Saccharopolyspora erythraea NRRL 2338: one gene and its partner. Each later gene encodes a partner of the first gene's protein in a complex. Links are inferred from orthologs where the notes say so. Each region holds a gene or a part of one and is shown in the gene's direction. Other genes may lie near its edges.

Region 1 (3,276 bases):
TGCGCTCCTGCGAGGTGAGGTTGACCGCGATCACCGCGTCCCACTGCTGCTCGGTCATCCGGCCCAGCGTCTTGTCCCGGGTGATGCCCGCGTTGTGCACGACGACGTCGATGCCGCCGTGTCGTTCGGTGAAGTGCTCGAGGATGCGCTGCGGCGCGTCCTGGGCGGTGATGTCGAGCTGGAGCGTCGAGCCGCCGATGCTGTTTGCGACCCGGGTCAGGTCACCGCCCTGGGCGGGGACGTCGAGGCAGACCACGTGCGCGCCGTCGCGAGCCAGGGTCTCGGCGATCGCCTCGCCGATGCCCCGGGACGCGCCGGTGACCAGCGCGACCTTGTCGCGCAGCGGCTGCGCCTGGTCGACCTCGGGGACCTCGGCCGGCCCGATCCGCACGACCTGCCCGGACACGTAGGCGGACTTCGCCGAGAGCAGGAAGCGCAGCGTCGAGTCGAGTGCCCCTTCGGCGCCTTCGGAGACGTAGACGAGCTGCACGGTCGCCCCGCGCTTGAGCTCCTTGCCGACGCTGCGGGTGAAACCCTCCAGCGCCCGGCGGGCGACCTGCTCGCGCGGGTCGGCGGCCTCCTCGGGCGGTGCGGCGAGCACGACCACCCGGCCGCACCGGTCGACCTGCCGGATCGTCGAGGCGAAGAACTCGTAGACCTGCCGCAGGTCGGTGCTGGAGTGCACGCCGCTGGCGTCGAAGACCAGCCCGGCGTAGCGGGCGCCGTCGGTGCGCACGTCGTGGACCTGGGCGTGGACGTCCTTGAGGGTGGCGGCCACCGAGGCGCCGAGGCGCGAGCCGGCGGCGGCGCCGGTGAGCACCGGGCCGGAGACGACCGGGTCGCCCGGGCGGTGGCGCCGCAGCGGGGTCGGCTGCGGGAGACCGAGGCGCTTGCTGATCTGCCGTCCCAGCGGGGACGAGGTGAACTGTAGGTACCGGTCGGACATTCGACACTCCTGCGGACTGACGGCTCGACGCATAAGCTACTCATCGGTAGGTTAGATTGCCCAGAGAGTCAGCACCAGTGAGGGAGTCAGGTATGTCCTCCGTTCGCCGGGTCGCGGTAGTTGGCGGCAACCGGATCCCGTTCGCGCGCGCCGGCGGCCCCTACGCCCGCGCCTCCAACCAGGACATGCTCACCGCGGCACTCGACGGGCTGATCGCCCGCTTCGCCCTGCAGGGCGAGCAGGTCGGCGAGTTCGTCGCCGGAGCGGTGCTCAAGCACAGCCGGGACTTCAACCTGGCGCGCGAGACGGTCCTCGGCTCCAGGCTGGACCCCCGGACCCCGGCGCACGACGTGCAGATGGCCTGCGCGACCGGGCTCGAGTCGGTCATCTCGGTGGCCAACAAGATCGCGCTCGGCCAGATCGACAGCGGCATCGCCGGTGGCGTCGACACGGCCAGCGACGCCCCCATCGGCGTCAACGAGGACCTGCGGCGCGTGCTGCTCGCGGCGAACCACGCCAAGACCCCGGCCGCGCGGCTCAAGGCGCTGGCCGGCATCCGGCCCCAGCACGTCGTGCCCGAGATCCCGCGCAACTCCGAGCCCCGCACCGGGCTCTCCATGGGCGAGCACGCCGCCAGGACCGCGCCGGCCTGGCAGATCGGGCGCGAGGCGCAGGACGAGCTCGCCGCCCGCAGCCACCAGCGGCTCGCGGCGGCCTACGAGCGCGGGTTCTTCGACGACCTGGTCACCTCGTTCCAGGGCCTCGCCCAGGACCAGAACCTGCGGCCGGACAGCACGGCCGAGAAGCTCGCCAAGCTCAAGCCGGTCTTCGGCGGCGGCGAGGACGCGACGATGACGGCGGGCAACTCGACGCCGCTCTCCGACGGCGCTTCGACGGTGCTGCTGGCCAGCGAGGAATGGGCGCAGGAGCGCAGGCTTCCGGTGCTGGCCTACCTCAACGACTTCGTGTCGGCCGCGGTCGACCACGTCAGCGGCGACGAGGGGCTGCTGATGGCGCCCGCCTACGCGGTGCCGAGACTGCTGGCCAGGGCCGGGCTGGGACTGGGCGACTTCGACTTCTACGAGGTCCACGAGGCCTTCGCCTCCCAGGTGCTGGCGACGCTGAAGGCGTGGGAGGACCCGGACTTCTGCAAGAACCGGCTCGGGCTGGACGCCCCGCTGGGCTCGGTCGACCCGGAGAAGCTGAACGTCAACGGCTCCTCGCTCGCAGCGGGTCACCCGTTCGCCGCCACCGGCGGCCGGATCGTGGCCACGCTGGCGAAGCTGCTCGCCGAGCGCGGCTCCGGCCGCGGCCTGATCTCCATCTGCGCCGCGGGCGGCCAGGGGGTCACCGCGATCGTCGAACGCTGACCGGCGACCGGCTCGCGGGTGACCGCCACCCGCGAGCCCGGGCCCGCGTCAGTCCAGCGCCCAGGTGACGGTGCACGAGGCCGTGACGCTCACCTGCCCCGGCGCGAGGTCGAGCGCCCGCACGCTGTCGGCCGCGCTCCGCGCGCCCGGCGCGGCGGCTCCGCCGAACGCGGGCGCCGCCGGCCCGCGGCGCTCCGCGCCGCCGTCGACCAGGCGCACCAGCGGCCCGAGCGCCCGCCCCAGCGCGTCGGCGTACGCCTCCGCGCGCCCGCGGGCGTCGGCCACGGCCCGCCGCTGCGCCTCGGCCGCCGCGTCGGCCTGGTCACTCAGCTCCCAGCGCGGGCCGTCGAGCCGTTCCGGCTCCGCCTCCAGCAGCGCTCCCGCCAGGCGCTCCAGCTCCTCCCGACCAGCGACGCGCAGGGTGTAGTACTGCCGCGCCTGGCAGCCGATTTGGCGTCCCTCTTCGTAGGTGGGGTGCACGGTGAGATTCCTGCTGCGCACCTCGACCGTCGACAGCAGGTCCTCGATGCCGCTGACGCGGTCGGCGAGCGCGTCGACAGCCGGCCGCCTCTCCTGCGCCGACGCGCTGAAGGAGACGGTGAGCGTTGCGCGGTCGGCGGTGCGCAGCACCTGCCCGTTTCCGTTGGTCACGACTTCGGCCATGCCCGCCACCCAAGCACTCCGGCGGCTCCATGGCGTCGTATTGATCAATATCGGATTTATTCAATAGATGGATATAAAGACCTACAACCAGGTCAGCATTGACGAGCCGCCCGCACGGGCCTAGCGTTGAAGCACTTCCTTAATTAAGGAGTTGGCTAATTGACTGCCGCCGATCCGTTGAGCCTCGTGTTCTCGGCCCTGGCCGACCCGACGCGCCGGGCGATCCTGACCCGGCTCTCCCGGGGCGCGACCACCGTCGGAGACCTGGCCACGCCGTTCGCGATCAGCGCCCCTGCC
Region 2 (3,263 bases), 990 kb from region 1 along the record:
GGCGAGCGCACCGGGCTGCGGCCGCGCGCCCGCATCGTCGCCGCCGCGCTCAGCGGAGCCGACCCGACGATCATGCTCACCGGCCCCGGCCCGGCGGTCCGCAAGGCGCTGGCCAAGGCGGACATGACCATCGACCAGATCGACCTGGTCGAGATCAACGAGGCGTTCGCCGCGGTCCCGCTGAAGTTCATGAAGGACTTCGGCGTGCCGCACGACAAGGTCAACGTCAACGGCGGCGCGATCGCGATGGGCCACCCGCTGGGCGCCACCGGGGCGATGATCCTGGGCACCCTCATCGACGAACTGGAACGCCGCGGCGAGCGCTTCGGGCTCGCCACGCTGTGCATCGGCGGCGGCATGGGAATCGCGACCATCGTGGAACGGATCGGCTGAGGCAGACATGAGCGAGCAGAGCACCATCCGCTGGACCGAGGAAGACGGCGTCGTCGTGCTGACCCTGGACGACCCGCAGCAGCAGGCCAACACGATGAACGAGCGCTACGTGCGCTCGATGGAGGAGACCCTCCAGCGGCTGGAGGACGAGCGCGAGCGCATCACCGGGGTCGTGCTCACCTCGGCCAAGAGCACCTTCTTCGCCGGCGGCGACCTGCGCGACCTGATCCGCGCGCGGCCCGAGAACGTCCAGCAGATCACCGAGACCAGCCGGGCCGTCAAGCAGCAGCTGCGCAGGCTGGAGACGCTCGGCGTCCCGGTCGTGGCCGCCCTCAACGGCACCGCGCTCGGCGGCGGCCTGGAGATCGCCCTGGGCTGCCACCACCGCGTCGCGCTCAACGACGCCAAGTCGCGCTTCGGATTCCCCGAGGTCACCCTCGGCCTGCTGCCCGGCGCGGGCGGCGTGGTCCGCACGGTCCGGCTGATCGGCATCGCCGACGCGCTGGTGCACGTGCTGACCCAGGGCCAGCGGCTGCGCCCGGAGCGGGCCAAGGAGCTCGGCCTGGTCGACGAGCTGGTCGACACCCCCGAGGAACTGCTGACCGCGGCCAAGGACTGGATCAAGGCCAACCCGCAGGCGGACCAGCCCTGGGACCGCAAGGGCTACAAGATCCCCGGCGGGACGCCGTCGACGCCGAGCTTCGCGGCGAACCTGCCCGCGTTCCCGGCCAACCTGCGCAAGCAGCTCAAGGGCGCGCCGTACCCGGCGCCGCGCAACATCCTCTGCGCGGCGGTCGAGGGCGCCCAGGTCGACGTGGACACCGCGTTCGAGATCGAGGGCCGCTACTTCGTCGAGCTGGTCTGCGGCCAGACCGCCAAGAACATGAGCAAGGCGTTCTTCTTCGACCTCCAGCACGTCAACTCCGGCGGCAGCCGCCCGGACGGCGTCGAGCAGTGGCAGGCGAAGAAGGTCGCGGTGCTCGGCGGCGGCATGATGGGCGCGGGCATCGCCCACGTCTGCGCCAAGGCCGGGATGCAGGTCGTCATCAAGGACGTCTCCGTCGAGGCCGCCGAGAAGGGCAAGGCGTACTCGAAGACGGTGCTGGACAAGGCCATCGCCAAGGGGCGTTCCACCGAGGCCAAGCGCGACGAGGTCCTGGCGCGGATCACCGCAACCGACAAGGCCGCGGACCTGGCGGGCGCCGACCTGGTGATCGAGGCGGTCTTCGAGGACACCAAGCTCAAGCACCAGGTCTACGCCGAGATCGAGGACGTCATCGACCCGGACGCGCTGATCTGCTCCAACACCTCCACGCTGCCGATCACCACGCTGGCCGAGGGCGTCCGCCGCCGCGAGGACTTCATCGGGCTGCACTTCTTCTCGCCGGTCGACAAGATGCCGCTGGTGGAGATCATCCGCGGGGAGCGGACCAGCGACCGCGCGCTGGCGCGCGCCTTCGACGTCGTGCGCCAGATCAGCAAGACGCCGATCGTGGTCAACGACAGCCGCGGTTTCTTCACCAGCCGCGTCATCGGCACGTTCCTCAACGAGGGCGTGGCGATGCTCGCCGAGGGCGTGCACCCGGCCTCGATCGAGCAGGCTTCGGCGCAGGCCGGCTTCCCGGCTCCGGTGCTCCAGCTCTTCGACGAGCTGACCCTGACCCTGCCGCGCAGGATCAGGGAGGAGACCAGGCGCGCCGTCGAGGCGCAGGGCGGCACCTGGGCCCCGCACCCCGCCGACGCGGTGCTGGACCGGATGGTCGAGGAGTTCGACCGCAAGGGCCGCTCCGGCGGAGCCGGTTTCTACGAGTACGCCGACGGAAAGCGCACCCGGCTGTGGCCTGGTCTGCTCGAGCACTTCGGCACCGGCGCCGATCCGTCCGATGTGGACCTCGTCGACCTCCGCGAGCGGATGCTGTTCATCGAGGCGCTGGAGACGGTGCGCTGCCTCGACGAGGGCGTGCTGCTGTCGGTGCCCGACGCCAACATCGGTTCGATCATGGGCATCGGTTTCCCGGCCTGGACCGGCGGCGTCGTGCAGTACATGAACGGCTACCCGGGCGGTCTGGCCGGTTTCGTCGCGCGGTCGCGGGAGCTGGCGGCCCGCTACGGCGAGCGCTTCGAGCCGCCGGCGTCGCTGGTGCGTCGCGCGGAGGCCGGTGAGCCGTTCGAGCTGGGCGAGCCCGACGCCGCCATCGTGGCCGCCGCCGCGGCCGCCTGACGCGGTCGGCCGGTGCCGGAGCGGCCTCGTGGTGGAGCCGCACCGCCACCGCCGAACGGCTGAAGGGCGCCGGACCTCGGTCCGGCGCCCTTCGTTCTTCCGTTGAACTCCCCGCGCTACTGCGCTGCGGAGGCCAGGCCGGTGACCTGGGACGGGCTCTGCGGGAGTCCGGTGGCGACGTTGTGCGCCGAGCCCACCACCGCGTCCTCCAGCGTGCTGTCGAGCGAGGGCAGCGCGGGGGTCTGCCGCTCTGACGCGGGCGCCGCGGACGGAGGCACCGCGGGCGCGGGTGGTTGCGGCGCAGGCGCGATGCGCTGGTAGGTCTTCGCCAGGGCGTTGCCGCGGGTGTTCACCTCGGTCAGCAGCGGGTCGACCCCCGGTGCCTGCCTGGCCAGCGGCATCACGGTGCCGACCGGGACGGTCGCCGGGCGCATGCCGTACCCGTGCGCGGCGTCGAGCCGGCTGACGGTGTCGAGGGCTGACACGCCCTCGTGGTCCGGCGGGCGGGGTGCCAGTTCGGCGTCGAACAGGACGCCGTCCGCGGTCTGCTTGTGCAGGGGGCCGATGTTGTCCGGCCACAACCCGACCTGCGTGGTCGGACGGGTCCGGCCCAGTTCCTGGGCGCGGTGGCTCGTGTTCTGCACGGCGT

The links.
Region 2: the proteins of SACE_RS35260 (region 1) and SACE_RS30570 are in contact, whole or in part, in a solved structure (PDB 8BNU), measured with the Escherichia coli proteins. The link is inferred for Saccharopolyspora erythraea NRRL 2338 from one-to-one orthologs.

The regions. Positions count from the first base shown.
Region 1 is NC_009142.1:8,109,553-8,112,828, forward strand. Bases 211-3,177 are described here. They hold SACE_RS35260 (acetyl-CoA C-acetyltransferase), read left to right. Parts: upstream 211-1,038; coding sequence 1,039-2,316; downstream 2,317-3,177. Other genes in these bases: SACE_RS35255 (3-oxoacyl-ACP reductase), read right to left, coding at 211-946; SACE_RS35265 (SIMPL domain-containing protein), read right to left, coding at 2,365-2,979; SACE_RS35270 (ArsR/SmtB family transcription factor), read left to right, coding at 3,139-3,177. In the rest of the region: more of SACE_RS35255, read right to left, coding at 1-210; more of SACE_RS35270, read left to right, coding at 3,178-3,276.
Region 2 is NC_009142.1:7,124,178-7,127,440, reverse strand. What follows is about bases 54-3,007. They hold SACE_RS30570 (3-hydroxyacyl-CoA dehydrogenase NAD-binding domain-containing protein), read left to right. Parts: upstream 54-400; coding sequence 401-2,614; downstream 2,615-3,007. Other genes in these bases: SACE_RS30565 (hypothetical protein), read right to left, coding at 2,731-3,007; SACE_RS30575 (acetyl-CoA C-acetyltransferase), read left to right, coding at 54-393. Outside these bases: more of SACE_RS30575, read left to right, coding at 1-53; more of SACE_RS30565, read right to left, coding at 3,008-3,263. UniProt on the Escherichia coli protein: Catalyzes the formation of a hydroxyacyl-CoA by addition of water on enoyl-CoA. Also exhibits 3-hydroxyacyl-CoA epimerase and 3-hydroxyacyl-CoA dehydrogenase activities.